Regions from separate parts of the Bacillus sp. SD127 genome, predicted to be linked through region 4. Evidence: riboswitches for the same ligand, from Rfam matches in the RefSeq annotation. Region 4 holds a riboswitch; each other region holds the start of a gene.
The links. Region 4 has a riboswitch for S-adenosylmethionine ahead of ACQVGS_RS11875 (2-hydroxyacid dehydrogenase). Riboswitches for the same ligand answer to the same signal wherever they lie in the genome.
Positions count from the first base shown of each region.

Region 1 (8,198 bases), 820 kb from region 4:
GAACCGCAAAATCTTCAGGTTTTGCGCCGTTTTGAATTTTTTCTTTCATATCGGAAACCACCATTGTCGCTTCTTCTTCTTCGTCATAAGGATAAAACAGCACAGGGACCTGCGCGTCGTCACGTGCGGCTTCCAGCATCTTGGCATACCTGTTTTTGTTCTTTTTCACGACAATATCAGCACTGGAAACGATCGGATGTGTTGAACGGTAGTTCGCTGTTAAATAGATTGTTTTGGCACCGGGATAATCCTTTTGAAAATCCAGAATAAAAGAAGGGCTGCTGCCGCGAAACGCATAGATTGACTGATCATCGTCACCGACACAGCACAGGTTTTGTTCCGGACTCGCCAGCATTTGCATGATTTTATATTGAACCGGATTAATGTCCTGAAACTCATCGATTAAAATATACGTAAACCTAGATTGATATTGCTCCAGAAGGTCAGGCCGTTCTATAAACAGTTCATAGCAGGCTGACGCCATATCATCAAAATCAAATTGGCGGTGTTCTTTTTTCTGGCGCTCATAATATTCGTATAGGCGGTAGACTTGTTTTTCCCACTCATCCTTTAAAGGAATATGTTCATTCGGCAAATAAGTGTTTTTCCAGAAGCCGATTTGCTGCAAAGCCTGATCGACAGGGAACTCTTTCTCATCTACGCCTTCTTCATAGAGTGCTTTTTTCATATATTGTTCCTTTTGCCACTCCATTTTAAGCAAATGTTCGCCATTCCATTTGGCAGAATCATAGTGATATAGGATTTTATAAAACAAGCTGTGGAATGTTCCGGTGACAAGTCTTCTGACTTTTGACGGCTGTAATCCGTACTGCTTCGCCATGCGATCTTTCATTTCCGCGACGGCTTTTGTTGTAAAGGTGACAAGCAGCATATGTTCCGGCGGTATGTCTAAGTGTTCGATCATGTGGGCAGCGCGCGCGGTCAGCACACGTGTTTTTCCGCTTCCTGCACCGGCAAGCACCAATAAAGGGCCTTCCGTTTCCGTGACAGCTTTCAGCTGATCTGTGTTTAAGCCGACAGTCGGAAAAAGGCTCATATCAGGTGTTTCCGGTCTTTTTATAAAAGGTGTACCAGGTTTAATATGTCTTGGAGTCTGCCATTCCGTGACACCGGGTGCCGGATCAGCTGATATCGCTTTTCCTTTAGGCAAACGAAAGACGCCGGATTCCTGAAAGTCTTCTTTTCTCTCTTCTTTCGCCGGTTTCGGTTCGCAGGCTTCCTCACACGCCGGGAAATCACCAGGCTGCCGGTGAATAAATGCAGGCGGTTCAGCGATGTTGAGCCTTAACAAAACAGGCTTTCCGCAATGAGAACAAAATAAATTCCCTTTTATTCCTTCTTCATAGAGGAATTGATAATGTTCTCTCGAATATGTATGTAAATGTATTGTTCGATCATTCAGTCGGGCGCATTTCAAAAAGGGGTCCTCCCAATAAAAAGGTGTTCATTACAGACAAAGACTATCATATCAAAAGAAACGTGTTTCAAAAAGTAAGTTTAAGGGAAAAGAACAGCAGAAGGGTGGGGATCGTATGATATATGCAGGTCAAATTCAGAACCAGCAATACGCTCAATATGCCAATCGCACAATAGGCCATAAACAGGATTATGCCGGAACAGAGAAGATCAGCTATGTCCCATTTCAGCGGGTATACAAGGAACTTGAAAAGCAGCAGGAGAATCTAACGGCTGCTGAAAGGAAAGTAAACGAGGCAAAACGTAAGCGCTCTCTTTATAAAAGATTTCGAGAAAAAGGGATAGGCACATCTATTAATCGATATGTATAAAAAACCGTTCACATGAGAGAGCGGTTTTTTATATGCGAAAAAATCCGGATCTCAGAAGACCCGGATGGTGTTTAATCCTTAATCATTTGCAAATGGGGAATGCCGGCATCGAGAAATTCCTCTTCAGACAGCACCCGATATCCATGTTTTTTGTAAAATGGCACTGCTTGTGTCTGCGCATTTAACATAAAACCTGAAGCACCGCCGTCTGCTGCCGCTTTTTCCAGCGCTTTCATAATGATGCCGCCGACACCGGCTGAGCGGTGGCTTTTTAAGACACAAATTCGCTCTAATTTGCCGTATCCGTTTTTTAGCCGCCATCTTCCGGCGCCGACCGGCTGATCTCCGTCATATACCACAATATGCTCTGATTCGTTTTCTAGCTCATCAATTTCTTCTTCAGCTGGTACGTTTTGTTCTTTGACAAAGACTTCTTTTCTTACATAAAATGCATCTTTCATTTGTTCTTCATTTTTTGCGATAACTGCTTCCAATCGTTTATTCTCCTCCGCCTAACAGGAACGTTTCATATACCGTCCACGAACCGTTTTCCAATTGATACAGCAGATGAAAACGGTCAACAATTTCTTCATGAGATACTTCCTGCATTTTTAACTGCCCTAATACATCCGAATGCTCATCGTCGGAAAGGTTTTGGCCGACCGTCACATGCGGAACAAAATTGTATTCCTGATTACCGGCTAATACACCGGTGTAAAGTTTTTCATTCAGTGTTTTTAATTCTTCCGTCGGTTCTGCTTTAATGTAAATGACATTATTGACAGGCGCAAAAGAACTGTATTTGGTCATTTTGAGAACAATCGGATGAGATTCTTTAGCGATCTCTCTCAATTGTGATACCAATTCACCGGCTTCCTCTTCTGTAAATTCAAATGAAGATCTCAGCGTCAAATGAGGCGGGATCAGTGAATAGCTCGGATCATAGCGCTTTCTGTAAGAGTTCGCGAGATCTTGCAGTTTTTTTGATGGAAATAAAACAATTCCGTATTTCATAGTATGTCCCTCCTGAAAATAAAGTATGTTAGAGCATTTTTTTCAGAGCCGGCGTAATGAGCGGCTGCCAGTATGTCCACTTGTGGTCTCCGTCAAATGGCTCAAAATAATAATCGGAAAGCTTTTCCTCCAAAAGCTTTTTCAGCTCCTGATTCGGTTCTGTGAAGTCCAAAATATTGCCGTCTGTCGTATGGACGTCTGTTTCTTTTGTTCCGATTTGGTGATAAAGAGAGAGGTGTTTGATGTCGTCTGACTGTTTCACGGCTTCTAATACATGTTGATCTACATAGGGAGACTGCATGATGATGTTACCAAACATATTCGGATAATCAAGCGCTGTCATAAGAGAAACGGTCGCTCCGAGAGAATCACCGATCAGTGTCCGCCCGTAGCCGACTTGGTACGTCGGAAATTCATGATCTGCAAAAGGAACTAGCTCGTGGGCAATGAATCGTTTATATGCCGAAAACTTAGAACCTTCCGGATGATAGGTTTTTCTGCGTTCTTTTACATCCTTGTAAGGAACACCGATAATAATGCATCGGTCTATTTCTCTTTTGGACAGCAATTCCTCCACTTGTCTGCCGATTCTCCCCAGCCTGAAATAATCGTGGCCGTCCTGCGCGATAATAAGATGATATTTATAAAGAGGGGAGTAGTTTGACGGCAGATAAACGAGTACTGTCATTTCCTCGTTAAGCTCTTTTGAAAAGAGCTTCTTTTCTTGAACTGTGCCGTTTTTCGGTGCCATAATACATTCCTCCAGGGCATCACTAGACTTTCTTGCGTTTGAAATTATTGTACCATGAATTATTAGAAATTTCTCTCTTTAAATAGTTCGGTGCCCGAAGAAAAAAGTATTGAAATAAACTGCAAATTGCGCTAATATAAAACAATCAGAAAATTGAAATCGATATTTCTTATCGTGAGAGGTGGAGGGACTGGCCCTTAGAAACCTCAGCAACCGGCTTGTTTTGCATACGTGCAAAGCGCCAAGGTGCTAAATCCAGCAAGCGTACTATGCTTGGAAGATAAGAAGAAGCGTTAAACCCCTTCTTCTTATGAAGAAGGGGTTTTTTATTATGAAAAGGGAAGGTGTCAGCTATATGTCACAGCACGTTGAAACGAAATTAGCCCAAATCGGAAACCGAAGCGACGAAGTAACGGGAACAGTGAGTCCTCCTATTTATTTATCAACAGCATACCGCCACAGAGGGATCGGCGAATCGACCGGATTTGATTATGTTCGGACAAAAAACCCGACACGCCAGCTTGTTGAGGACGCGATTGCCAGTTTAGAAAACGGAGCGAGAGGGCTTGCCTTCAGTTCGGGAATGGCAGCAATTCAAACGATTATGGCGCTGTTTAAAAGCGGGGATGAACTGATCGTTTCATCGGACTTGTATGGCGGCACGTACCGTCTGTTTGAAAATGAATGGAAAAAATACGGCTTGACCTTTTATTATGATGATTTCAGCGATGAGGACTGTTTACGCTCCAAGATTACACCAAATACAAAAGCAGTGTTTGTGGAAACACCGACAAATCCGCTGATGCAGGAGGCGGACATTGAAAAGATCGCTCGGATTTCAAAAGAGCACGATCTTCTGGTGATTGTTGACAACACATTTTATACACCGGTTTTGCAGCGTCCGCTTGAGCTTGGAGCCGACATTGTCATTCACAGCGCAACCAAATATTTAGGCGGGCATAACGATCTGCTTGCGGGGCTTGTTGTTGTCAAGGATGAACAGCTTGGAGAAGAAATGTTTCAGCATCAAAACGCCATCGGCGCCGTCTTGCCTCCGTTTGACTCATGGCTTTTGATGAGAGGAATGAAGACGCTCAGTCTCAGAATGCGCCAGCATCAGGCGAACGCTCAGGAGTTAGCGGCCTTTTTAGAGAAGCAAGAAGAAATCAAGGATGTGCTTTACCCGGGAAAAGGAGGCATGTTGTCCTTCCGTCTGCAAAAAGAAGAATGGGTGAATCCATTTTTAAAAGCACTGAAAACGATTTGCTTTGCAGAAAGCCTCGGCGGGGTGGAGAGCTTTATTACATACCCTGCCACACAGACGCACATGGATATTCCTGAAGAAATCCGTATCGCAAACGGTGTCTGCAATCGTCTGCTGCGTTTTTCAGTCGGAATTGAACATGCGGAAGATTTAAAAGAGGACCTAAAACAGGCGTTATGTCAGGTCAAAGAGGGAGCTGTTTCATTTGAGTAATCACAATTGGACGCTGGAAACCCAGCTCGTGCACAATCCATTTAAAACAGACGGTGCAACCGGGGCGGTCAGTGTACCGATCCAGCACGCATCGACCTTCCATCAATCTTCATTTGAAGAATTTGGCGCATATGATTACAGCCGCTCAGGCACGCCGACAAGAACAGCTCTCGAAGAAACAATTGCCGCACTGGAAGGCGGAACGAGAGGGTTTGCTTTCAGTTCAGGCATGGCTGCGATCTCAACAGCATTTTTACTTCTCTCACAGGGCGATCACGTTCTTGTGACAGAAGATGTATACGGCGGAACCTTCCGCATGGTGACAGAGGTTTTGACCCGTTTTGGCATTGAGCACACGTTTGTTGATATGACGGATATCAACGAAGTGGCACGGAATATCCAGCCAAACACAAAGGTCATTTATATGGAGACACCGTCAAATCCGACACTTGGAATTACTGATATTAAAGCGGTTGTCCAGCTTGCAAAAGAAAACGGCTGTCTGACCTTTCTGGATAATACATTCATGACACCGGCACTGCAGCGTCCGCTTGATCTCGGCGTGGATATTGTGCTTCACAGCGCAACAAAATTCCTGAGCGGACACAGCGATGTGCTGTCAGGACTGGCTGCTGTCAAGGATGAAGAGCTTGGGAAGCAGCTGTATAAGCTGCAAAACTCGTTCGGCGCCGTCCTTGGCGTGCAAGATTGCTGGCTCGTGCTGCGCGGCTTAAAAACATTGCAGGTCCGTTTAGAAAAAGCGAGCCAAACAGCGCAGCGGCTTGCGGAATTTTTCCAGAAGCATCCGGCGGTGAAACGCGTGTATTATCCGGGGCTGTCTGATCATCCGGGGGCCCAAACCCATAAAAGTCAGTCGGTGGGAGCGGGTGCTGTGCTTTCTTTTGAGCTTGAAAGCAAAAAGGCCGTTAAGAAATTAGTAGAGAATGTATCACTTCCGGTCTTTGCTGTGAGCCTTGGCGCCGTGGAATCGATTTTGTCCTATCCGGCAACGATGTCTCACGCGGCAATGCCTAAGGAAGAGCGTGAAAAACGCGGCATCACAGACGGCCTGCTCCGTCTAAGTGTGGGAGTCGAACATGCAGATGATTTAGAACGTGATTTCGAACAAGCGCTGAAAGAAATTGCGCCCGTAGCTGCGCGTTAAAAAAGAAGCCGGGCGATATCCCGGCTTCTTTTTTATTTTTCATCATCAGGATTCAGAATCGCCAGTACTTGATGATCCTCCCATTTTCCATTGATTTTCACGTTTTTTCGGGCAATACCCTCTTTATGAAATCCCGCTTTTTCTAATACGCGCATGGACCCCAGATTGCGAGGCATGACACCGGCTTCAATGCGATGCAGTTTCAAATCGTGAAACGCATAATCAACAATCAGTCTGACCGCCTCTGTCATAAGGCCCTTTCCGTTATGGGCTTTATCTAAAAAGTATCCAATAAACGCGCATTGCAGCGCTCCGCGGATGATTTGGAAAAGGGAAACCGTCCCGATTAATGTATGGTCTTTATTTGTGAAGATGCCGAAGTGATACTCTTGGTCATTTACCAGCCTTTGCTGATATTGTTCGATCCTTTTTCTCTGCCCTTCAATCGTATAGTAATCGTCTGCGCGAATCATGGAGAACTGTTCAAAAAATGCCCGGTTTTCGCTTTGCAGCCGAAGATTCTCTTCAGCATCTTCTGTTTCTAAAGGTCTTATATAAATGGTATGTCCTTTTAACATACAGTGATCTCTCCGTTTCTCTTACATAGTATTCTGAGGAAAGTGTGAAAATCCTTTTTATAAAAAGGAAGAAAACCAATTTCCCATAAAGGTGCCAACATAATTGCCGATCAAGTAGCCGAGTGTGCCGACCAGCATAATCGGTGCAACAAGCTCCCGCCATCCTTTGGCAATCGCCATCGCAGCTGCTGTCGTAGGGCCGCCGACTGTGGCGTTTACGGCAAGCAGAATTTCCTCAAGGCGCACGCGGAACAATTTACCGACAGCTAAGGAAACCGCTAAATTGCTGATGGCGATGATAAAGACAAATAAGAGAATAAGAGGCGCATTTGTGATGATTAACCGGAGATCTGCAGGAATGCCAATCACCACAAAAAACAAATAAATCAAGTAGGTGCCAAGCTCCTGAGATCCATTGAGCCTTTCAAAAAAACGAGGGAACAGAAAGATGATAAGAACGGATAAAGACGTAAGCACAAGGTACTGATCGCCAAGCGTCCCGGTCAAAAGGGGGTGAGAGAACGTAATTTTGAAATAGCCGGAAACCTTACCGCTTACCGCAACAAGAGCAAAAGCAGCTCCAGCGTTAAAGGCAATGTCCTTTAATGAAATGTCTTTCCGCTTCCAATAGCTTTCCGCGCTGTTACCACTGTTTCCTTCCGCTTTTGCCTGATCTTCAAACGGCATCGCATAATGCCGGCGAAACCATTTGAGTGCGGGAATGCTGATTAAAATAAAAAACAACAGCGCCATCATAAAGTTATCTGCCACAACCGTTGCCGACACATATTCGCCCGGTGTCTCAAATTTCGCAGCCATCGCCGCAAAATTAATCCCGCCGCCAATATAGGAGGCACTGATCATCCCGCCGATCTTATCTAGATAGGGAATATGCTGTTTTAATAGAAAAAAAGCGATGATGCTGCCAACCACTGTCCCTAAGGAGCTTATAAGAAAAATAAACAGCAAACGCCTGCTTTCCTTAAAAATCTGCCGCACATTGATCTGAAACAGCAAAAGAGGAATCGCAAGCGGCACTACATATGACCATACGGTGTCGTATACAGGCGATTCAACAGGAAGCACTCCTATATTTGTAAACACCATTGCACCTGCCAGTGCGATAATAGCCCCTGACACAGCGGAAGCCCACTTAAACCGCTGCTCCAGCCAGATGCTCACTGCCGCCCACACCGCAATAAATCCCCATAATACCCATACATCATCAGAAGAAATCAAAGAATGCAAAACCCCATCACCCCTATTGTTAGAAAATTAAGACATATTATAATAGCCGATGAACATAACAGCAAGTCCGAAAAAAGTTTTTCTGAAAAAGCAGTTGACGAATAGAAGGGAAGGTTATATAATAGAACTTGTCAGAAAGACAACAACATACCCAGCA
Region 1 is NZ_CP191226.1:3,015,860-3,024,057, reverse strand. It holds gene ACQVGS_RS15790 (ATP-dependent helicase) at 1-1,438, opposite strand, end outside; gene ACQVGS_RS15785 (hypothetical protein) at 1,554-1,808, shown strand; gene ACQVGS_RS15780 (GNAT family N-acetyltransferase) at 1,880-2,302, opposite strand; gene ACQVGS_RS15775 (YjcG family protein) at 2,307-2,822, opposite strand; gene ACQVGS_RS15770 (esterase family protein) at 2,851-3,573, opposite strand; SAM riboswitch class I at 3,740-3,860, shown strand; gene metI (cystathionine gamma-synthase/O-acetylhomoserine thiolyase) at 3,929-5,050, shown strand; gene metC (cystathionine beta-lyase) at 5,043-6,215, shown strand; gene ACQVGS_RS15755 (GNAT family N-acetyltransferase) at 6,248-6,793, opposite strand; gene ACQVGS_RS15750 (DUF819 family protein) at 6,851-8,041, opposite strand.
Region 1: linked by a shared signal. The riboswitch ahead of metI (cystathionine gamma-synthase/O-acetylhomoserine thiolyase) and the one ahead of ACQVGS_RS11875 (2-hydroxyacid dehydrogenase) in region 4 are both predicted to bind S-adenosylmethionine.

Region 2 (8,198 bases), 690 kb from region 4:
AACGATCAAACAGTAGAAATTTGCAGAAGTTTTCATGCTCAGGTCTATCATCATCAATGGACACAGGATTATTCGCAGGCAAGAAACATCAGTTTACAGCATGCCAAGGGTGAGTGGATTTTGATTTTGGATGCAGATGAAGAGTTAGACGTGGATACGGGAAGCTTGCTGCGTTCACTGCTGAATGACTGCAGGCAGTCCCTTGGTTACGTAAAGGTTATAAACTATACGGGAAAGCAATGGGATGAAAACGAAGCATTTGAACAAATGCAGATCAGGCTGATACGGAATCAGCGGAAGATAACGTTTAAGGGAAGAATTTGCGAAAAGCCCGTGGGTGAGGAGGCAAGCGGCGCTTTCTCTCTCCCTTGTGTTATTCACCATTACGGCTATCTGGAGCAGGAGGCAAAGTGTAAGCATAAACGTAATTTAAGCATATTGAATACAGAATTATTGACGTCATATGCCGACCCGCTTCTCATTTATCAGAAAGCAGCTGAGTACGACAGAGGCGGTGAACAGAGCAAAGCCATCCGCCTGGCAATGAAGTGCATAAATGAATGCAACAGCAAAAAGCAAATTCCTCCAGCGGTTTTATATTATATCAAGTTTCAACTCTTCATTGATTCTGAACGGTATGAAGAAGCTGAGCGGGATATTGATGAAGCACTGCGGCATTATCCAGATTACAGCACCCTTTACTACTACAAAGGGATAATGAAGTATCAGCTTAAAAAAGTCAGAGAAGCGATTACAGCATTTGAATCCTGTCTGCAAACGCAAGGTGAAAACCATCAGTACGTACAGGTTAAAGGGGCCGCTGATTTTCGATCCCTTTGCTGGCTGGGCGTCTGTCACGCTGAATTGCATCAACATATGACAGCAGTTTTATATTTGCAAAAAGCGCTGAAAGCAAACCCGAGGTGTACTCAGGCACAGCAGCTGCTCAGTGAATTAACAAAGGATCAGGCCGCACATGCCTGATCCTTTAATATTCTTTTTTATGGTCAACATCCCGCCATGCTTGAAACGGAGATAAATGCTCCGTGAGAGTTACGTGATAAAAGGGGATCGTTCTTTCTTCAGCAGGTTTATTGATTTCTTCATAAATGAATGAATCATCAAAACCGGCTTCAGCAGCATCTGTATGCTCAGCAGCATAGTAAACGGCTTTCGGCCGGGCCCAGTAGATGGCGCCTAAGCACATTGGGCATGGCTCGCAGCTCGTATACAACATGCAGTCATCCAGCTGGTATGTCCCAAGCGCTTTACAGGCGTTTCGAATAGCAGTTACTTCCGCGTGGGCAGTCGGATCATTGCTTGTAGTAACGTTGTTCTGTCCTTCGGCTATAATGGCCCCGTCCTTCACGATAACAGCTCCGAAAGGCCCGCCGATTCCAGCAATCACTCCTTCACGAGCAAGCTCGACAGCCCGCTTTAAAAACGTTTCATGATTCATCCCATACCCTCCCAGTCGATCGAATGATATAAGTATAGCCGAAAAGAAGTGCAAAAAACATTCTCAAAAAAATGAAAAATAAACAAAATATTTGGGTGATTTGCTAAGATGAAAAAAAGGGAGGGGGAGCATATGCTGCATTTGTATATCGCCAGGCATGGACAGACACATTGGAACGTAGAAAAAAGAATGCAGGGCTGGCTGGATTCTGGTGTAACAGAACTTGGGCTGTACAATGCCCGAGCTCTTGGAGAACGGCTGAAGGATATTAAATTCAATCAGGTTTACATCAGCCCGAGCAAGCGGACAGAAGAGACGGCAAAAGCTATATTGGGACCGCGCTGCCTGCCGCTGGTGAAAGATCGTATATTCAGAGAAATGTCTCTGGGGCCATGGGAAGGGAAAAAACAAGAGGATATTGAAAGAGACGAACCTGATCTTTTTCATGCTTATTTTCATCATCCTGAAGCATATCGCCAGCCGGGATGTGAAACGTTTTTTGACCTCGAAAGCCGGGCAAGGCTGGCTCTCCAATTGATTTTAGACAGCCATTCTTCCGGGAATATTCTTCTGGTTACCCATTCTGTCTTTATATTAATGCTGTTAAATATCATAAAGGGAAGAGGCATTCATGACATATGGAATTCTGCTTACATACATGATACATCATTGAGCCTTGTGGCATTTGATAAAAATGGAACAGCCAAAATACTAAAAGAAGGGGATGGGGAGCATCGAAAACCGATTCCCGTTTTCTAAAAGAAAAAACCATCTGCATTTGCAGATGGTTTTCGTATTATACAAGCTGTGTCTGCTTAGCTCTTGCCTGTTTCGCCGCTTCAACCATATTTTTTAAGGCTGCGACTGTTTCTTCCTGCTGTCTTGTTTTTAAACCGCAGTCAGGATTTACCCAGAAACGGTCAGTCGGACATACAGCAAGCGCATCAACGATAATGTTGTACATTTCCTCAGTTGACGGGACACGTGGACTGTGAATGTCATAAACACCAAGCCCGAGCCCTTTCAAATACGGATGCTCTTTTAAGTAATCCAAAAATCCTCCGTGGCTTCTGCTGTGTTCGATCGTAATGACATCAGCGTCAAGATCATTGATCGTATCGACGATGTCTTCGAAGTTGCTGTAGCACATATGTGTATGAATTTGTGTTTCATTTTTCACGGAAGAGGTTGTTAATCTGAATGCTTCGGCAGCCCAAGTCAAATATTCATCCCAATCACGGGTTTTTAACGGAAGGCCTTCACGCAGGGCTGGCTCATCGACTTGAATGATTTGAATGCCCGCGTCTTCAAGCGCTTTTACTTCTTTGCGGAGGGCGAGTCCGATTTGGAATGCGATTTCTTTTCTCGAGATATCGTTCCGAGGGAAGGACCAATTTAAAATCGTAACAGGACCTGTCAGCATTCCTTTTACATGCTTGGATGTTAACGATTGAGCGTATACAGTATCTTTCACTGTCATCGGTTCAATAAACTCTACATCTCCATAAATGACCGGCGGGCGTACACAGCGTGAACCGTATGATTGAACCCAGGCGTACTTCGTAAAGGCGAAGCCGGCCAGCTTTTCACCAAAGTATTCAACCATGTCTGTCCGTTCGAATTCACCGTGAACAAGAACATCAAGATCCAATTCCTCCTGAATATCAATCCATCTTTTCGTCTCCGCGTTGATAAAGTTTTGGTATTGTTCATCAGACCACTCGTTTTTCCGCCATTTTTGGCGTGCGCTGCGTACTTCAGCAGACTGCGGGAAGCTTCCGATTGTTGTTGTCGGCAAAAGCGGGAGTCCGAGAGATTCATTTTGCAGGGTTAAGCGTTCTTCAAACGGAATGGGGCGCTTGAAGTCTTTATCGCTTAATTGTTCCAGCTCTTGCTTTTGTTCAGAATTGGCTCCTGTTGCAAATTGTTTGAGCGCTTTGATGTCCGCTTTCGCTTGCTGAATTCGCTCACTGATGGCGGCTTTGCCTGATACTAAGCCTTCTTTTAAAGCTGTTAGCTCTGCCAGTTTTTCTTTCGCGTAGGACAATCCGTTCAGCAGATCTTGTTCCAAATGCTCATCTGGGTGTTTCGCTACCGGAACATGAAGAAGGCTGCTGGAAGGCTGAATCCACAGTTCATCAACCTGTGCAATGCTGAGGATATGAAGCACGGCATCCAGGCGTTCTTCAAGATCCGCTTTCCAAATGTTGCGTCCGTCTATGACACCGGCTGCCAGCACTTTATCTTTCGGAAAGCCGTGTGTCTTAAGCTGTTCCAGGTTTCTGCCTTTATCATGAACGAAATCAAGCCCAATACCCTGTACAGGATAAGAAATAAGCTCCTCATAAGCATCAACAGAATCGAAATACGTTTGCAAAAGCACATTCAAGGAAGAAAGCTCATTTGTGATGCTCTCGAATAACTCTTTTACGCCGCGTACATCCTCAGCTGAAGCGGTGACAAGCGCAGGTTCATCAATTTGAACCCATTTTACGCCTTCTTCTTCAAGCTCTTTTAAAAGCTGTACATATAACGGCACGAGACGTTTTTGAATTGCTTTAGCTTCAGATGGCTCGTAGCCTTTTGCAAGCGTGACGAACGTATAAGGGCCGACGATAACAGGTTTTGTTTCAACGCCGTACTCCTGTTTGATTCGGCGGTAGTCTTCAAGCTGTTTGTTTCTTGTCAGGCGGAACTCTAGGCTCTCGTCATATTCCGGCACGATGTAATGGTAGTTTGTATTAAACCATTTTGTCATTTCACTTGATACGGCGTCTTTTATTCCGCGGGCGATGGCGAAGTATGTATCTGTACTGTCAGTCAGGTGTCTGAAGCGTTGCGGGATCCAGTTGAAACTGACCGCAGTGTCAAGAATATGATCATACTGTGTGAAATCAGAAACAGGCACAACATCAATCTGCTGGTCAATTTGCGTTTTCACTGCGGATAAGAATAATTCATCGATTTGCTTCAAAAACGTATCTTTATCGCTGTTTCCTTTCCAATACGCTTCAAGCGATTTTTTCCATTCTCTGTTCAGTCCGATTCTTGGAAATCCTAAATTCGATGTTTTGATTGTTGTCATTGTTTCTCCTCCTTTATATGTAAAACACTCTTGTTGACCCGCGGATACAGGCTGTTAAGAGGTTTTCTCACAACTAAAAAGCCTCTTTCCCATGAGAGAAAGAGGCTTTTTTGCAAAACATACAGCCTCTCTCATCTCTCAGAAACAATCTGATGGAATTAGCACCGTGCCTTAAGAGATATAAATCTCGGCGCGAAAATCAGTGCGCCCCATTTCACAATGGAATTACGGTCGGTTGCTGTTGGGGTCAAAAGGCCAATCCCTCGCCCAACTCTCGATAAGAGAAAATGTTATTAATTTTTTGAAAAGTTGAATCATTTGTTGGTAATCTTAACAGCAATTCAAATTCATTGTCAACAAAGATTTTGAAATTTTTTTTACAATTTACGGTATATATTATATGAGAAAAATAATATTATAGGGTCAGTAAATGTGACTGCTCTGCTTTCTCTGACAGCTCATCAGGAGCGGTTAAATACAGGAATCCATTCCCGGCCAATGTTTTTGCGATATCGAGCGGAAGTGTCCTGCGGATCAGCTGCGCATAAAGCTCAGATTCAGAGAGCTCTCTTTGAAAAGATTCTTCTTCAAAGCTTTTAATTAAAGCAAGCGCTCCGCTGACATGAGGGGCAGCCATTGATGTGCCGGTAAGCTTCCCGTATTTCTTGTTGGGAAGAGTGGATAAAATGTTTTCACCAGGTGCAACAAGATCAATCTCTTTGTTTGTGTTTGAAAATTCTGACGATTCACGCGCTACTGAAACAGATCCAACCGCAATTACATCATTATACGCAGCAGGATAGGAAAGCTCCTCTGTGCGTTCGTCGCCGTCACCCTCATTTCCCGCGGCACAAACGACTAGCACTCCGTTTTTGACGGTGTTTTTGACCGCTTCCTCCAGTTCAGGCACATCGCTCGGTCCGCCAAGGGACATTGAGATGATATCAGCCTTTTGCTCAACAGCATAGTTAATGCCGTTAATAATCCATTCGTACTTTCCGCTGCCGTTTTCACCGCCAAGCACCTTTACAATTAAAAGGCTTGCCTCAGGCGCAACCCCGGCGATGCCGCCGTTTGAATCGTTAGCCGCAATCGTTCCGGCAACGTGTGTGCCGTGTCCGTTGTAGTCGGAAATGGCATCTTCCTTGCCGCCGTCATCATCTGTGAAATTCTTTCCGCCGATGATTTGGTTTTTCAAATCGGGATGGCTCGTATCGCAGCCGGTGTCCAATACAGCAATTTTTACGTCTTTGCCTTTAACCCCTTTTGACCACACTTCTGGCGCCTTAATCACTTTAATACCCTCAGGAAGCTCGTTCACATCCATGATCTGCTCATTCGTCACATACGGGATCAAGCGGATTTCACCATTCATAAAAAAGCCCTCCTTTTTTATGCTTGCAAGTGGATACAAGGGTGTTATCTCACATTATATGAAAAAAGCAGCCGCTCGGACAGTGTCGTTTGAAGCATTTTGAAAAAATAGGATACAATCCAATGGATTAGTAATTTTCAAAATAATGGATGTCTCTAGCGTGTATGGCTGGGATTCAGCTGTCAGTCAAGTTATAATAGAAGTTGGGAAAGGAGCAGTGTGATGAAACTGAATGAAAAAATATTTGCGTTTTTTTCTGAGCATGTAGAACAAATGGCCGAGGAATGGATTGACACAATGGAGGAAAGCGATCCGAATTCGATTTATGCCTTACATAATGCAACTGTAACCGAGGAGCTGAAAGAGCAGGACAGAGAGTTCTACCGGCATCTGAATTACATGTATGTTTTACCGGAAAAACAATTTCTCGATGAATTTCAACAATGGGTTATTGAGCTGACGAATGATCAAAAACATCTCGATACCCCGGTGCAATACGTCATCCGTGAGTTTATGAGAAATCGAAGATTATATACGAAGTATTTTGAGAAGTTCGCAGAAGAAAACGAGTCGGCATTTGGACCGGGAGAGAAACAAAAATGGGCCGATTTGATTGTGAAAGTTTTTGATTTTACCATTTATACATTCGTCGATCACGCTGAATCGAATGCAAAACAGCAATTAAATGCCCAGAGAGAAATGATACTGGAATTAAGCTCGCCTGTCATTACTCTGAGCAAAACGACAGCTCTGCTGCCGCTTGTCGGTGATATTGATACTGAACGGGCAAAGTTTATTCTTGAGAACACGCTTAATGCATGTGCGAAAAGACGCGTTGAGCATCTGTTGATCGATCTTTCAGGTGTCGTCGTTGTTGATACAATGGTGGCGCACCAAATCTTTAAATTGATTGAGGCGCTTACTTTAATCGGTGTCAGATCCACATTGTCTGGAATCAGACCAGAAATTGCGCAAACCGCTGTACAGCTTGGAATTGATTTTACGAACATTAATATTAAAACCAATCTTGCCCAAGCATTGAACTATCATCAATAATAAAAAAGCCGCTATTCAACATAGCGGCTTTTTCTATGAGGTAAAACATAAAGACACAAGAAAAGATCCTGCGAATAACAAGAGAATGAGGAAAAAGAACAGCCAGTCGCGCGGGCTGACGGTAAGCGACCGGTAATACGTCCGGTTTCGGCTGCCTGTAAATCCTTTTGATTCCATCGCAAGAGCTGTTCGTTCCGCTTTTCTGATCGCGCTTGCTAATAGCGGGATGGTATAGCGCTTTAACGCGTTTATTTTTTCTTTTAAGCCATTTTCCGCCGCCCCGCCTCGGATTTTATGTGCCTGCTGGATCAGCTGGACCTCCTCTTTTAACAGAGGGAGAAAACGAAATCCGGCAATGACGCCATATGCAAGCTTCGGGGACAGCTTGCACTGCTGCACAAGACTCAGCATAAATAAAATCGGATCGGTTGTAAAAACAAACATCATTGATAAGGCAGAAAAGCACAAAATACGAAACCCGAGTGAGATGCCGACAGCCACATTTTCACTGTTGATCGAAAAAGGGCCGGCTTGGAACAGAAAATTATCTGCGGTCGTCGGAATCTTGCCGAAAACAGCGGCTGTCCATACGCAGCCGAATGCTAAAATCAAAAACGGAATCGTGAACAAAAGCCATTTTTTCAGCGGTATTCTGGCCGCAAACGGGACACCCGCAACAATCATGATATAAAAGCACGCCGGTGTGTAAGGATTGTAAATAAACGACAGCATGACGACACAGCAAAAAACCGCCCCTGCTTTTACTGCCGGGTTAATGAGATGTAACGGCTGCTTCATCACGCACCTCCTGCTGGTATGTCATCCATTCATATCGAAGGGGGAGGGTGAGCTTTGCTTTTTGGACGAGCTCGGCTTCCCTGGAAAATAATTGTTCCGGTGTTCCGTCAAAGGCCAAATGTGTGCCGTGAAGCACAAGCACGCTGTCAGCATATGAAGATACAAGCTCCATATCGTGTGTGATCATGAGGACAGCGGTGCCTTCTGTCTGGATATGCTGAATCATTTCCATGCATTCAGCGGCTGTTTTGGCGTCTTGGCCATAGGTCGGTTCGTCTAAAAGCAAAACCGTTACATCGTGCATCAGCATTGTGGCGACACTCAGCCGCCGTTTTTGCCCTTGGCTGATCGCAAACGGATGGTGGTCCGCCAAATGTGCAAGGCCGAAACGCTGCAGCAGGTTCTGCGCTTTTTTCTCGGTTTCG
Region 2 is NZ_CP191226.1:2,890,258-2,898,455, reverse strand. It holds gene ACQVGS_RS15045 (glycosyltransferase) at 1-984, shown strand, start outside; gene guaD (guanine deaminase) at 989-1,459, opposite strand; gene ACQVGS_RS15035 (histidine phosphatase family protein) at 1,592-2,218, shown strand; gene metE (5-methyltetrahydropteroyltriglutamate--homocysteine S-methyltransferase) at 2,256-4,544, opposite strand; SAM riboswitch class I at 4,673-4,828, opposite strand; gene isp (serine protease Isp) at 4,960-5,919, opposite strand; gene rsbRB (RsbT co-antagonist RsbRB) at 6,142-6,975, shown strand; gene thiX (HMP/thiamine ABC transporter permease ThiX) at 7,009-7,773, opposite strand; gene ACQVGS_RS15010 (ABC transporter ATP-binding protein) at 7,748-8,198, opposite strand, start outside.
Region 2: linked by a shared signal. The riboswitch ahead of metE (5-methyltetrahydropteroyltriglutamate--homocysteine S-methyltransferase) and the one ahead of ACQVGS_RS11875 (2-hydroxyacid dehydrogenase) in region 4 are both predicted to bind S-adenosylmethionine.

Region 3 (8,198 bases), 640 kb from region 4:
CAACTGGCATTTAAGTGTGATGAGAGCCGTAAACTTCATGGGGCTTCTGATTGAGAACCCTAAGCTCGATGCCAAAGTGTTTAGTGCCAAAGGCTATGGTGAGTATAAACCGGTGGCCTCCAACAAAACTGCGGAAGGCCGAAGCAAAAACAGGCGGGTTGAGGTTCTCATCTTGCCAAGAGGCGCAGCGGAAACAAATGAAAAATAGTAAAAAAGGAAGCCTGATCTATCACAAGGCTTCCTTTTTTTACTTATTATGAAACTGTTTTGCGTTTAATCCTACTCTTTTTAACATTTCAGTGCACATTTCAACTTCTTCTTCGCTTAATACGCTGATCATTTCATCAATTTCAGCTGCATGATCAGGGAAAATATCATCCAAAAGACTGATGCCTTTTTCGGTAATTTGTGCAAATGTTACTCGTCTGTCTGTAGGCGACGCTTTCCGAATAAGGAGCTCTTTTTGCTCAAGCTTATCTACGACGTAGGTGATGCTCCCGCTGGCCAAGAGTATTTTATCCCCTATCTGCTGCAGCGGCTGATCACCTTTATGATATAACAGCTCCAGCACAGCAAATTCAGTAGGATTCAGTCCATGCTTATGAATATGCTTATTCATATGATCATTAATAGACCGATACGCGCGTGACAGCACGATAAATAACTTCAGTGATTTTTCTGTCATGTCTCAATCATCCTTTTAGAAACCGTTACAGAGAAACATTAATAAACAAATACCGAAATGTCAATAAAAATCTTTCCAATATTTCTCTTCTTTTTTATTATTCATGTGAACAACATATTTTTTCTTAATTATTTTGGTTATTTTTTCTTATTAAACAAGAAGAAACAATGATATAATACCTCTAATCAGGTGTATGTTGGAGCGATGCAAATTGAAAATACTAAAAGGCGCCTGCGGGAGAATTAAGCTTTATATTGCACTAGTAGTGATTCCGGCACTCGTCATAAGCTTTTTCGTCTATGAAAAAGAAAAAGAAACAATAGCTGCAGAACATAAGCAAGAAGCCAGTGTTATGCTGAACCTTCACCGCAACAAAATAAATTATTTAATCGGGGAAACAAAAGCGAGAATGACGTCCTTGTCTATCGCTATCGACAGACCGATAGATATGAATAAAATGAAAACTGTTTTGGAAAAAACGTTTGATTCCGAACCAAGGTTTTCCGGTCTTTATTTTCTCAATGCTAAAGGAGATGTCACTGCCAGCGCAACAGAATTAAAAACTAAAGTCAATCTGGCCGACAGATCCTTTTTTACAAAAGCGAAAAAAACAAAAAAGACTGTCATTACAGACAGCTATTCAAGCAGGATCACAGGCCAGCCGATTTTTACAATTTGTGTTCCCGTGCTGGATGAAAAGAAAAATGTCACAGATTATCTTGTGGCAGCTATACAAATTGACTATCTGCAAAACCTGATTAACTTGCTGAGCCCTGATGTCTATATTGAGGTTGTGAACGAAAATAACAAAATGATTTTCTCAAGCGGACAGGCTTCTCACGCAAGAGATCAAAAACCTGTCAGCGGTTATCTTGATGATATCAGCTGGAATATGAAAGTATATCCGAATCCTGTCACAATAGAGGAGCTGAGTAAAAGCCTTGTGCTTCCTCTTTCCTGTATTATAGTCTTGCTGAATATTCTTTTTATTCTAGTACTTTATTATTTGCTGAAGCGGCGGACCCAGCTGGAGCGCACGGAAAATGAGCAGCAAAAATTAGAGCTGATCGGAACGCTTGCTGCCAGCACGGCTCACGAAATCCGCAATCCGCTCACCGGCATAAGCGGTTTTATTCAGCTGCTGCAAAAGAAATATAAAGGTGAAGAAGACCAGCTGTATTTTTCAATTATCGACCAGGAGATTAAACGTATCAATCAAATTGTGAGTGAGTTTTTAGTTCTCGGAAAACCGACAGCTGAGAAATGGGAGCTTAACTCGCTTCAGGATATTATCGGAGAAATTATGCCGATCATCTATTCTGAAGGAAATTTATATAATGTGGAGGTAGAGTTAACATTTTTAACTGATAAACCTCTAAAAGTAAAATGTACAAAAGATCATATTAAACAAGTCATTTTGAATGTTGCGAAAAATGGCCTTGAGTCTATGCCGGAAGGTGGCAAACTCACAATTTCCTTAGGAGCAGTTGATAAAAAGGCCATTATAAAAGTGATGGATAACGGTGAAGGGATATCACAGGAAATGCTGGATCATATCTTTCTTCCATTTGTCACTTCTAAAGAAAAAGGAACCGGCCTCGGGCTAGTCGTATGTAAACGGATCGTGCTGATGTACGGAGGTTCCATTCATATAGAAAGTGAAGTACGAAGAGGAACCGAGGTTACCATTACCCTCCCCGTCTCCTCTTCCTAGCCCCCTGACAGTCTCAGGAGGGCTTATTTATTTTCGTGAACGGGTATTTTCATTCTCCTTGCTTACAGCTCCTCCTGAAAAGAAGAATCGAATCAAACGCAAAAGCATTTTCAAAAGCAAAAAGATGAAAAAGAACACCAAAAAGCCTTTTAACCCTTCCGTCGCATCTAAAAACTCCATATTTCCCCGTCCGGTCACTTTTTGCTGAATCTCAATTGCAAATACGATAACAATGATGATCGTTACGGTATAGATAAAGGACAAAGCCGTCAAGCTCCATTTAGAAAGCCATGTAAATACAGCGTGAGTGACAGCGAAAAAGGAGATGCCAAATATTCCAATTACCCAAAAATGCATTTCTTTGTCGGTTAATTGAATGCCAAGCATCCCGCATATCGAAATAAAAGCATCATGAAATTGGTTTATCATTTCAGTAATGACTACCGCCAGTTCTTTCATCAGTTCCCTCTTTCGTATGAAATTTTCCCAGAAAAAAAGAGCGCTTCTGAAAAGCTCTCTCTTTATATATGCATCAGATAGCGCCGCTATTTATGTGCATCATATGCAGGCATGACGTCTCTTCGGGGCCACAAGCCTAATTTCTTCACAAGGCCTTGAATTCCTTTGGAATGTTCGTTTTCTTGCATGAGCTGGTGGTATTCGTTCATTAAAGAATCCAGCTCCTGACTGTGCCTGATTGTGTCATGCCCTGTAAATCCCTGCTTACTAGCGGCGTCTATCATTAACTTTCTTTTTTCATCAATAGACACCAGCAATCTTTCTTGTTCAGAAGAACAGCCCATTCAATTCACCCCTCGCCGCTAAGAAATAGGAAACAAGTTTGATTGGGTTATTGTGCATTATTACAGATTATACTTTATTTGTAAACATATTTTTATTAAATAACTTAATTTTTCATTTATAATAGATATATTGATAGGATTAGAAGAACAATACCCAGACGAAGACCATCTTAAACACACCGGCAGGCAGGAGGAATGCTAAATGAAGAAAAAAAAAGCGATAATGCTCGGTGCGGCAGGCGGAAAAGCTATTCTGAAAAGGAAAACCCGCAAAAAATTAATCAATCATATCACGATCTTTTGTCAAATGCTTCGCGATTGGCGAAACGGTGACTATCCCCGTTCACAGATTAAAACACTGTTGCTTCTGACAGCTGCTATCTTTTATATCATCATGCCGATTGATATGATTCCGGACTTCGTGCTCGGTTTAGGAATTCTTGACGATGCTGCCGTTCTCGGTTTGATTTGGACGCTGGTCAAAAAAGAAATGTCCCAATACGAAGAATGGCGTTTACGATAAGAAGAAAAAGCCCCGCCTTTATGGACGGGGCTTTTTCTTCTTATTGGTTCACGCTGTCTTTTTCATAAATCGGAACCCAGCCTTCAGATGTTACAAAGATCCGCACCGCCACAACTTTTCGATCCTCTTGAAGCGTGAAATAATGGCGGATATTTTCAGGTACCGAGATTAAATCTCCAGGGTTTAAACGGACATCAAAAAATGTGCCGTCCTTGCCTTGAATGACGAAAATTCCGTGTCCGCTTACAATAAAACGGACTTCATCGTCTGTATGGTGATGTTCTCTTTTAAAGTTTTCAAGCAGTTCATCCAGTTTCGGATTTGCGTCAGACAAAGAAATAACATCTTGGGCTTTGTAGCCGCGGCGGGCTGAGATATCTTTAATTTCAGCGTCGAAGGTGTCAAGAATTTGCTGTTTTTCTTCTTCAGACAGGGCATATTTTTCTGAAAGCTGTTCAGGGAGCTTGGCGATATCCCATTGCTCATAGATCACCTCTTGGCTGTCCAGAAAGCTTGCCACTTCCTCTTGATTTTCAATCGTTGTATTTGCATCATCATGAATTCGAATTGTTGCCATTTGCGGTTCCCCCTTTTATTTAACCAGCTGATGCTGGAGTGTTTTCAGCTTCAAATGATAGCTGAATAAAAATTCATATGCTTCAAGCACTCTTTTCGCTTCAAATGCTGTTCTTCCCCAAGCAGTAATGCCATGGTTCCGGATCAGGACAGCTCCTGAATCTCCAGTAACCTGATCCGCGAAAAGCGCTGCGAGAGTCGGAATATGAGCCGGATTTTCTATAATTGGAATGGACACTTCTGCATTCTCTTCCCACAGGCCAAGCGCTTTTATAATTTCTTGACCTTTAAAAGTGATTTGATTTTGATCTCCATACAGCTCTGAGATGACGTTATTGTTGACCGTATGAACATGAAGACAGCATCCGGCATTTGTTTTATTGTACAGATGCGTATGCAAAAGCGTTTCTGCTGACGGTTTCAGATGATGTCCGCTTTCGGCAGGCTCTCCGTTCTGATCCACCAACAGGAAGTCTTCATCCGTTTCTTTTCGTTTATCTTTTCCGCTCGCCGTTACGAGAAATTGCAATGGCTCATCAGAAACCTTGATGGACAGGTTGCCGCTGGTCGCCGGAAACCAATCTCTTTCTGCCAATTCCCGTTTCACTTCGGCAAGCTCGCGCCAGCGCTCTTGTTTTGCAGCCATTTCTTTACCTCCGTTACGTCTTCAATCGCTTTCTTTATTTCGTGAAAATCATGGTATGGGATATGATTCAGATGATGCTCCTTGCATTCATTTAATAAATAATCCCTTGCAAAGCAAAGATCAGACAGCTTTGCCGCCTCTACATCGGTAACGGAGTCACCGATCATGATGATATATTGATCAGGCTCAGAAAGCTCGTTCATAACAGTCGGCTTGCAGCACCCGCATTGATTTGTGCATGTGCCTTTGCAAGAATGAGGCCAATCAATATGAATGAATTCGTTCTCAAATAACGCACGGTTGCAATAAATATGATCTTTCTCAACAATTCCTTCAAGCAGCGGATAGACAAAAAAGTCCATCCCCCCGCTTACGACATAAAACGGGAGTTCATGCTTGTTAACAAATGCGACAAATTCCCGAAAGCCGTCCCGGATTTTTGCGTCTTCTAATACGAATCTCGTAATCTCCTCTTTTAAGCTGCTCGGCAGAAGGCCGAACATTCGTCCGACGCCTTCTTGGATCGACATCGTTTTGGAGAGCACGCCGTCTTTTAACGCCGTCCACTCCGGCGGAGCGAATGTTTTCATAATGTTTATAATGTTGTCGTTCATCGTGATGGTTCCATCAAAATCACATATCATTAACGGTTTTTGAGTCGTCATACGGCTTCAGCCTTTCCCCATTTATCAAGCGCAAGCTTCAAATCTTCGCATTGACCGGCTTTTTCTTCAATCGGCTGCGCCTCCAAAACCGCATCAATAATAGCTCTGAACGCTTTGCCCCCGCCTTGGGCGCCGTTTGGATGTCCGTGTATGCCTCCGCCGGCGTTAATAATATGATCAATGCCAAAATCACGCATGAGAAGCGGAACCATACCAGGGTGAATACCGGCGGACGGAACGGCAAATGTCTGGTTAAAGGCATCTTCTCTTACGCATTCTTCATGAATCGCCAGCGCGTCTTCTTTCGGAAGCGCAACTGAGCCATATGGAGAAGGAAACAGACTGAAGTCAGCGCCGCAATATCGGTTTAATTTTCCGAGCAAAAGGGCATGGGAAAACCCGTACAACGGTGAGGATGTAAATGCCCCGCTGACTGCTGGGTGCGCCATAATGGGGATTGATACGTCCGGATCTTCCGCAAGGCTTTGCATGACGTCCAAACCGTAAGCGAAGACATTCAATAAAAGCGCATCCGCTCCCAATTCAGCGGCGCGTCTTGCTTTATCTTTAAGCTCAGCCGTTCTTCCAGTCAAATTCACTGCATACAGCGTTTTATGGCCGGTCTGCTCGTATGTTTCTTTCAAAATTTGTTTTCCCTCTGTAATTCTTGTTTCAAAAGGTGCTAAACCCGTCTCAAAGAAAATTTCATCGTCTTTGATTAAGTCAACCCCGCCTAGCGCCTGCTGCCTGAGCTGTTCTTTAATATCACTCAGGTCCCTTCCGATGACCCCTTTAAAAATGCTCATTAACAGCGGTCTTTCAAACTCTCCAAGCATCTTCCGGATGCCGTATACGCCAAACTTCGGGCCCGGAAGTGTTCGCTTAAACGCTACAGAAAATTCGAGATCTATTAACTTGATTTTTCCGTCCAGCGACAGCTTGCCAAACACAGTTGTCAGCAATGCCGGAATATCCTGTGAGAAATTTACCTCGGGATAGGCAATTGTGATAACCGCTTGTTTTCCTGATGCAAGATGTCCCTCTCTCTCCTCGACCTTTACAACCCGTCCCTTATGCTTTTGCATCTGCTCCTGCTTCACCAGAGGCAGATCAGTCCAAGAGCCCACCGTCAATCCTGTTGCGATTTGTTCTGCTTTTTTCTCCGTGTCGGCTCCCGGCTCGGTCAGGAGATATGTTGCTAATAATTCACTCATGCCAGAGCTCCTTTCATTTTTTAACCCATATAAAAAACCTCTTCAAACAGCAATGCGTCTAAAGAGGTTTCGTTTCTCGTCCGAATCTTATCTCTCAGCCGCCAGCTGCAAGAATTAGCACCGTGCTTTACAAGTCGGTTGCCGGGCTTCATCGGGCTCGTCCCTCTGCCTGCTCTTGATAAGAAAATATAGATTTTATAAATTATTTTGAATTATCCCACCGTTAAAGAATCTTGTCAATGCTTTTTTGGGTAAACAGGTTTAGTTTGCCAATTCGATGAGCTGCTTCTTTAAGCCTAGCTTCACTCGTTAAGAGCCCCACTCTGACATACCCCTCGCCATATTTACCAAAGCCGTTTCCTGCTGCAACCGCCACATTCGCTTTTTCAAGCAAGAGATCTGAGAATTGCTCAGAGCTATAGCCTTCAGGCACCGGCAGCCACGCAAAAAATGAACCCGCAGGCGCTGTTACATCCCAGCCAATTTCCCTGCATGCCGCTATCCAAGCGTTGCGCCTGCTTTCATACCGGGCATTTTGCTCCGCTACGCATGTCTGCTCAGATAAAAGTGCCGCCTCGGCAGCCTGCTGGGTTGCTTTGAAAAGACTGACAAACATATGGTCTTGATAAAGATTGATCGCTTCTATGACCGAGGCGTTACCAACTGCAAAACCGACCCGCCAGCCCGCCATATTATATGTTTTGGACAGCGTGTAAATTTCTATTCCGATATCCTTAGCGCCTTCAGTCTGCAAAAAGCTTAAAGACTTGTGTCCGTCAAAGCCCACTGCACCGTAAGCAAAATCATGGACCACACAGATTTCGTTTTCTATCGCAAAACTCACCGTTTCTCTAAAAAATTCTGCGGTAGCGACGGCTCCAGTCGGATTATTCGGATAATTCAAGTACATCAGTTTCGCTTGTTCTCTTACGTCAGGGGAAATGCTTGCGTATTCAGGAAGAAACGCATTTTCCTTAGTGAGCGGCATCATTTCCATATTCGCTTTCGCAAGCGTGACACCGGACCAATAATCTGGATAGCCAGGGTCAGGAACCAAAATCGTATCCCCCGGATTTAGCAGGCATTGCGGCAGCTCGACAAGACCGGCTTTCCCGCCGAATAATACGGCTACTTCAGTTTCCGGATCAAGCTGAACGCCGTATTCTCTTTTATAAAATGCAGCCGCTGCTGATTTAAGACTGTGCGAACCTCGAAATGAGGAGTATTTATGATTTTCAGGCTGAGCAACGGCTCGCTTCATTTCCTCAACAATATGCTCGGGCGTCGGCTGATCCGGATTCCCCTGCCCCAAATTGATGACATCATGTCCTTCCTTCAGCTTTAGGTTCACTTTCTGCACAAGAGAAGCAAA
Region 3 is NZ_CP191226.1:2,845,589-2,853,786, forward strand. It holds gene motB (flagellar motor protein MotB) at 1-208, shown strand, start outside; gene mhqR (MarR family transcriptional regulator MhqR) at 248-685, opposite strand; gene kinD (sporulation kinase KinD) at 879-2,399, shown strand; gene ACQVGS_RS14780 (hypothetical protein) at 2,427-2,858, opposite strand; gene spo0E (aspartyl-phosphate phosphatase Spo0E) at 2,945-3,202, opposite strand; gene ACQVGS_RS14790 (YkvA family protein) at 3,405-3,725, shown strand; gene ACQVGS_RS14795 (1,2-dihydroxy-3-keto-5-methylthiopentene dioxygenase) at 3,766-4,302, opposite strand; gene ACQVGS_RS14800 (methylthioribulose 1-phosphate dehydratase) at 4,318-4,947, opposite strand; gene mtnX (2-hydroxy-3-keto-5-methylthiopentenyl-1-phosphate phosphatase) at 4,905-5,612, opposite strand; gene mtnW (2,3-diketo-5-methylthiopentyl-1-phosphate enolase) at 5,609-6,826, opposite strand; SAM riboswitch class I at 6,911-7,011, opposite strand; gene ACQVGS_RS14815 (pyridoxal phosphate-dependent aminotransferase) at 7,050-8,198, opposite strand, start outside.
Region 3: linked by a shared signal. The riboswitch ahead of mtnW (2,3-diketo-5-methylthiopentyl-1-phosphate enolase) and the one ahead of ACQVGS_RS11875 (2-hydroxyacid dehydrogenase) in region 4 are both predicted to bind S-adenosylmethionine.

Region 4 (8,198 bases):
CATCAGAATGTTTTTGTTTAATTTATCTGCATTCGCCAGCTGAAAAGAGTAAGTCATTTCTTTATTTACTTTTTTGTACAATTCATCTTTCGTCCCGTTAGCAATGATTTTTCCCTCATTCATAATCATAATCCGATCACTAATAGCCTCCGCTTCTTCCATATAATGAGTTGAGTAAATGATGCTCGCTCCTTTTTCTTTAAGCAATTTAATAGACTCCAATATGTGATTTCTGGATTGAGGGTCTATCCCAACAGTCGGCTCATCCATAATAATCAGTTTCGGCTGATGGGCAATAGCACAGGCAATGTTTAGTCTTCTTTTCATCCCGCCTGAAAAAGTCTTAGGCTTATCATCTTTACGATCATATAGCTGTACAAGCTCCAAGGCCTCCTTAACCCGGGCTTTCAGCTTTTTTCCTTTAAGAGAATATAGACTGGCAAAAAAGCGAACATTTTGCTCAGCAGATATATCCTCATAGATGGCGATATCTTGAGGGACGATTCCGATGCCCTTTTTCATTTTCTTTGCGCTGTTTTTTACATTATGGCCCAATATCGTAACATTTCCGGAAGTGGCCGACAGTACTCCGGATAAAATATGAATCGTTGTGCTTTTTCCTGCTCCGTTTGGGCCAAGAAGCCCAAGGATTTCACTCTCCTTTACTTCAAATGAAATGCCGTCTACTGCAGTTTTGTTCGTGTACTGCTTTTTCAAATTTTCTATTAATGCCACGCTGTTCATACGTATCTCCTTTTTACATTCTCCGTTTTGCGAACTCCTGAAGTATTTTTATTTTCAGATCATCACGTTCTTGTTCAATTTCAAAGTCACGAGCATCTTCTTCGAAACCATCCTGCTCTTCTCCGTCAAAACTGTATAGCTTTTTCAATAAATTCCACAGTGTCTCTAATTCTTCCGTCGAAAACCCCTGAAAAATATCTGCCATAAAGTACACAGCTTTTTCACCGCACTCCTCTAAAACGCGTTTTCCAGAATCGGTAATTTTCACATTAACCGCACGCTTGTCACGTTTACTTGGCACAGTAACGGCATATCCTCTTTTTTCAATACTGCTGACAAGCCTGTTTATGTTCTGTTTCGACGTACCTAATTTTTTGGCAATGTTGTTGAAAGTGGTTTCTTCTTCCGGTAAATGCAGTATGGAGACCATCGTCATAAATTGCCTAGTCGTTAAGCTCTCATAGTACTCATCACCTCGTGATTGAATTTTGTTTAAAACAGAAAAAAGTGTAGCGTAAGACTGCTGCATTAAAAATAAATCTTTTAGTTCTTTAGAAAAGTTCATTATAATCCTCCCAAAAGACAATTTGTTGTCTATATCATCATAGCACTTCGTTTTGGTTTGTCAACATATTGTCTATTTTATTTCAAAAAACTTACGTCCTCGTTTGCAAAACATACAACAATTCCATATTGATCAATATGAAAAAAGGTATATCATGGTTCAGCAACGTATAGTTGTTGAAGAAAAAGCATTGAAATCAGCCTTTTTTGAAGATCTAATTGAAGAGAAATACGAAGACCCTTAAATCGTACTACAATGGTTGAGCCGTGCCCTGCAAAGATACACTTAAAAAAAGGCATACAATCATGAGAGTTAAAAAGCGCTTTAATGCAGAAGCGATCGCCCAAACTATTTTATTGGCGGACTCCTAATGATGAAGTCCCGTCCAGACCAATCATCTGCGCGGCACTCTGTAACTGAAACCATTGCTGAAAAAAATCATAAAAAGCGCCCTGTTTCAGGGCGCTTTTCATCAGGATGCATATTGAGGGGAAGTCTCTTTCTGTACTTCTTTTTCTTCAGGTAGCTTAATACATTTCGTCATGACTGCACTCGCAAGATAAAGCACCGCAAAAATCCAGACAACGCCTTGTGCACCGACGAGTCCGATGAACATCCAAGCTAAAGCAGGTCCGACAAATGCCGATAAGCCGGCTGCGAGGTTCAAAACGGACATGGCGGCTCCTTTGTCTTTTCCGGCAACTGTCGGCACGATCGCACCAATCGGCACGTAGCCTGCCAGCAAACCGCCCCAGATAAAGCCGATGATGCTCACAACAGCTATATTCCCGCCTGAAAAAACAGGCGCATAGTATAATAAAACGGTGAAAATGCCGCAGCCGACACCTCCAAACCAAATGACGGTGTTTTTCCATCCGAATTTATCACCGACAATTCCAAAAATGAGGTTAAATACAATGTTGCCCAGAAAAATCGTTCCCCAAATCTGCAGCCACACATTAGTTGAAATGCCGTGCTGAGCCATGTGCATCGGCAAAAACACAGGGAAACCATATGTGCCGATGCTGTTGATGATTCTAATCATTCCTCCTGTCAGCACCCGCGGATTGGTAACAAGAATGGTAACCCCTTTTAAAAGCTCCTCCGCCGTTTCTGATCTTTTTCTTTTCTTTTTTTCAAACCGGTCTTTATTAATAAACAACGCGAAGACTGCACCGAGGCATACCCAGAAAATAGAACTCCACAGCGTATTTAAATAACCAAACGTTTTAATTGCATAACTTGAATACCAAGCACCGAAAACAAACATGCCCAGACAATACGCAATCCAAAACCAGCCGACAGCTGTGCTGAGCCTGTTCTGCGGTGTTCTGTAGATGACCCATGTCAAGAAGGAATAAGCAAAAAGCGGGTATCCTAAGCCTTTAATAAAGTAAGTCACATACATGACAGGCAGATTTAGCTGTTCAAATCCGAAGACGATAAAAGCCGCTGTACCGATCACATAAAACAACAACCCCATAAACATCGTCCGCTTTGCGCCAAATGCTTCCAGACACACACCCGAAAACCATGAAGCGATGGCCAGTGAAATGCCGTATATACTAAAAATCGAAGCGGATTGCTGAACGGTGAGCCCATTTTCAATCAGAAAAGGACTGAGCCATCCTTGTTCAAGACCGTCTCCCATCATAAACAGCACAACCCCTAAAAACCCCCATGCCAGCCGCTTTGGTATACCAATTTTATCTAACATATCTGTATCCTCCTTAGATGCTTATCTCAATTACCGTATTACCTCATTAAAGTAATAAAATGTATAATTCCTCAATTGGCGGCAAATTCCGCCTTATACTAATACCTTGTTTCCCGATGACGGCTCTAACCCTGAAAAGAAGCGTTGGACCTGCTTCCACTCCTCGTATAAAGTCATTTCTATCCGGCAATCCTGCGGTTCTATCACCCGAACACTTCCAGACATTTCTTCGGTCAATCTATAGGCCTCATTGCAAACCACAGCAGCACCAACGACTGATGCCTGACTGTACCCTTCTTTGACATAGATTTTTTTCTGAAGAAGATTGGCAATATATTGTGTAAATGCTCTGCTTTGGAATCCGCCTCCGCATCCCCACACATAGTCACGATCAAACGGAGTAATCTCTGTTAAAATGTCAAAGTTCCATTTGATTGAACATGCAATCTCCTGTAAGGCCGCGCGTACAAAATGCGCTCTGCTTAAATGGGCTGAAAGCGGTACATCAAAGAGAAAGCCGCCTTTCGTCAGGGCGTTTTTTTCTGCCGATAAATACGAACCGAGGGAAGATACACATGCATGATCTTCCTTAGCAAGAGCAGCAATCTCTTCTTCCATCACATCGTACGGTTCATTCGGATAGAAAATATCCTTTAGTTTTTGAAAATTCAGACCCGTTACCCCGGGATTTGTCTCCGCAAGCCACTGTCCTTGATCTGTGTGGCAGTTCAGCCAGGCTTTATTTTGTCTGTCCTCATGAATTTCACCAATAATTTTGGTAATCGGTGTTGTCGTACCTGATACTATGACTGCGTCTCCCAGAGCAGCACCAGTGCTTTTGACAGCAAGCTGTGTATCTCCCCCACCCGCTATAACCTTCGCATGATGTGATAGTCCCAATTCTGCCGCATACTCATCTGCTATCGATCCAATGACTGTTCCCGCTCTTACTAGAGGCGGAAGAATAGATGGCGAGAAACCGAATATATTGCACATCTCTTCTGACCATGTATTTTGTTTTACATCAAACAGCAGCGTTTCCGTCGCCTGTGACGGTTCATATGTCAATACTCCGCTCAACTGATACGTCACCCAATCACTGATGCTTGTGAAGCTTGCAGTTTTTTCCCATAAGGAGGGCTGGCGGTGCTTTAAACCATAAAGCTTGAGCGCTGAAAAAAGCGCAGTCGGCAGACGGCCTGTTCGGCTGTATACTTCTTCCCGATTCGGTATGTTTTCCTCCCACTCCCTGCCCCGATTGTCAATGTTGGGCAGACCGAGGAAAGACTCACCATTTTGATCAAACAGCACGATCCCCTGTCTTTGACTTGTTGAAGTGAGACCAATAATTTCAATATGATGAGAACGAGAAATCGCACGTTTAGCCAGATTCATGATTTGATTCCACAGCGCCTGTGGAGAAAAATAGCGGCTGTCCGGGTAAAGCGGCTCGGTCGTATATACAATGTCCTCCCGTTCAACCGTTTGAACGCTTCCCGACACACTTACGACCGCAACTCTTGCATTGCCAGTGCCAATGTCAAATACGAGATAACCTTTTTGTTTCGTCATCCTGATGCCCTCCTTTTTACACCTCTGCTTTAAGATCGTTTTTGTTATATAAAGTCGGAATATTGAGAGTTTTTTCATCCCTCCACTTTTTAAGCGCTTCGTTCAGAATGGTAACGTGATGATCCTCTACTTCAAATGTTGCTCCTGCTAAATGCGGTGTTGCCAGAACATTAGGCAATGAAATAAATTCATAATCCGATTGCTCTGGCGGCTCATGATAAAAAACGTCTAATATCGCACCCCTGATTTTACTTTCTTTCAGTACAGATAAAAGATCCTCTCGGTTTACCACGACAGCTCTTGATGTATTCACGAAAATGGCGCTCTCTTTCATCAAGTCAAAATACGGCCGATCAATGAGGCCAAGCGTATCATCTGTACGCGGCAGATGAACAGAAACGATATCACTATCTGAAAATACCTTCTCCAGAGATACTTTTTCATATTGCGGATAATCGTGCTGTACGTATGGATCGTAATACAAAACCTTGCAGTCAAACGCAGTCAGCAGTTTTGCAATTCTTTGCCCAACCGCTCCGAATCCGACCATACCCACGGTTTTTCCTGTTATTTCATTACCTTTGAATTTGGCATATGCCTGCAAATAATCGCTGTTCCATTTTCCATCCTTTAGCCATTGATTAGAGGTATTCGTGTGCCGGAGAAATGAAATCACATTTCCAATAAACATTTCAGCAACAGCTTGTGCGTTGCGCCCAGGTGTATAGAAAACCGGAATGTCTTTGTTTGACGCTGCTGCCACATCAACATTGGAAGGCATTCCCCTGCATACTCCTACAAATGAAAGTTCCGGCATTGATGCAAACACGTTTTCTGTCACCTGATCAAGCTCAGTAATCAAACCCGTCGCATTTGATCCTTTTAATAGCTGAATCAATTCATCTTCCCTGTATGCCCGGCCGTTTTCTTTCCAAGACTGATAAACAACGGAACCGAACAATTCTTCAAGCTCTTTTCGTCCTTCTTCGTTGTACGGTGCTGTAATCAAAACCGTCATGATGCAAAACATCCTTTTCATCGTTATTTTTCACACAAAAAAATCTCTCTCCAAAGATGGAAAGAGATTCATGTATAGGCGCACTCTGCCACAGACAGAAGCCGGTATAAACCTTACTTTCCTATCTTTCAAGCTGACGCTTGCTGGAATTGGCACAATAATGTTGCCGAGGTTTCATAGGGCCAGTCCCTCCACCTCTCTTGATAGAAAATGTTTTGTATGTAATTTTCAGAATTGAGAATACGTTAATCATAAAGAAGACCCAGATTGATGTCAATGTCTTTTTTTCAGAATTGACGTTATCATTCGAAATGTTATAATTCTTACAATATATCTAACTAGGGAGAGGAACTGGGCTATGAAATCGTTCGCCACTCAACAAAACGGCATTTTTAAATCCGTTTGCTCACTGGACTGCCCGGACCAGTGCGGATTGCTGGTACATAAAAAAGACGGGAAAATTGTGAAAGTGCAGGGTGATCCTGATCACCCCGTGACAGCCGGAAATATATGCAACAAAGTACGAAATATGGCTGAGCGCCTCTATGATGAAAAGCGGCTGACGACTCCGCTGAAACGAACAGGTGTGAAGGGCGAGGCAGAGTTTAAACCAATTTCTTGGGAAGAAGCGATTGACACCATCACATCCCGCTGGAAACAGCTGATTGATGAAGAAGGAGCTGAAAGCATACTGCCTTACAGCTTTTACGGCAATATGGGAAAATTAACGGCTGAAGGAATGGACCGCCGCTTTTTTTACCGCTTGGGCTCAAGCCAGCTTGAGCGCACGATTTGCAGCAAAGCCGGATCAGAGGGCTATAAATATACCATGGGTGTGAGTGCTGGAATCGATCCTGAAGAAACGATACATACGAAACTGTTTATCTTTTGGGGAATTAACGCAGTCAGCACAAACATGCATCAAATTACAATCGCTCAAAAAGCACGGAAAAAAGGCGCAAAAATTATTGTGATTGATGTGCATAAAAATCAGACAGGGCGTCTAGCAGACTGGTTTATTCCTATAAAACCCGGTACCGACAGCGCGCTTGCCCTCGGCATCATGCACATTTTATTTAAAGAAAATCTTCACGATGAAGCGTTTCTTTCAAAATATACAGTCGGCTATGAAGAACTGCGCGAGCATGTGAAACAGTATCATCCAGAAAAGGTATCCCTGATCACTGGTATCAGTATCGACGATATCTATCAGCTGGCAAAAATGTATGGTGAAACCTCCCCTTCCTTTATCAGAATCGGAAACGGCCTTCAGCATCACGACAACGGCGGAATGATTGTTAGAACGATTGCCTGTCTACCGGCGATTACCGGTCAATGGATGCATACAGGAGGCGGCGCCATCAAACAAAACAGCGGGATTTTAGAATATAACACCACCGCGCTTCAGCGTCCTGATTTACTGAAAGGCCGCACACCGAGATCGTTTAATATGAATCAGCTGGGCAGAGTTCTTCTGGAAACAGACCCTCCTGTTCGCTCCCTCTTTATTTATGGGACGAATCCAGCCGTTGTGGCGCCAGAAGCGAACAAAGTCAGACAAGGCCTCCTGCGGGATGACTTGTTCACCGTGGTTCATGATTTGTTTTTAACAGAAACGGCCAAATATGCGGACATTGTACTGCCCGCTGCATCCGCTTTTGAAAATACTGATTTTTACACCTCATACTGGCACCATTACATTCAGCTTCAGCAGCCGGTTATTGAGAAATACGGAGAAAGCAAGTCTAATACCGAGGTATTCCGGTTATTGGCTGAGGCAATGGGATTTACGGATCAGGAGCTCAAAGATTCAGATGAAGACTTAATCCGCCAGGCACTTCACCATCCGGATAATCCTTATTTAGCGGAGATTAGTTATGAATCACTCACTGAACGTTCATTTATGAAGGCGAAGCGTGAAAAGCCGCTATTTCCGGGTAAATTGCCGACACCGAGCAGAAAAATAGAATTATATTCAGAAAAAATGAAACAAGCCGGTTTCCCGCCGTTACCGACACATACGCCGCTTGCGCCGGATCATGAATTTCCGTTTATGTATGTTCCCGGGCCGAATCATAATTTCTTAAACTCAACGTTTTCCAATAATGCAAAGCACGTCAAACTTGAAAAGACACCGAAACTCTTTATCAACACGAAAGATGCCGAAAAACACGGCATCACTGATGGTGAAGCCGTACGGATTTGGAACAGCCGAGGTGAGTGTGAACTAACCGCCGCAGTCGGAGAACAAGTGCTGCCCGGTGTTGTCGTCAGTCAAGGATTATGGGCAGATGAACCAGGCAAAAATCAGCTTGTTAACGCCCTGACCCCCGACCGCTTGTCTGATATGGGCGGAGGCGCCACTTTTTTCTCAGGCCGAGTTCAGATTGAAAAAGCATAGAAACCGTCCAGATCTTGCTCTGGCGGTTTTTTGTGTACACAGTCAACAAAAATGAAACCAATGATATAGATTGACCGTATAACATGACGAGTACATAATGGAGGCATACACATGGACGTTTTTTTAGGAATCGGTATTGCATTGGCTGGATATTTTATCGGAGAAGGATTAAAGCATATTA
Region 4 is NZ_CP191226.1:2,200,598-2,208,795, reverse strand. It holds gene ACQVGS_RS11895 (ABC transporter ATP-binding protein) at 1-744, opposite strand, end outside; gene ACQVGS_RS11890 (MarR family winged helix-turn-helix transcriptional regulator) at 758-1,309, opposite strand; gene ACQVGS_RS11885 (MFS transporter) at 1,782-3,026, opposite strand; gene ACQVGS_RS11880 (FGGY-family carbohydrate kinase) at 3,120-4,598, opposite strand; gene ACQVGS_RS11875 (2-hydroxyacid dehydrogenase) at 4,615-5,637, opposite strand; SAM riboswitch class I at 5,735-5,826, opposite strand; gene ACQVGS_RS11870 (molybdopterin oxidoreductase family protein) at 5,975-8,017, shown strand; gene ACQVGS_RS11865 (hypothetical protein) at 8,129-8,198, shown strand, end outside.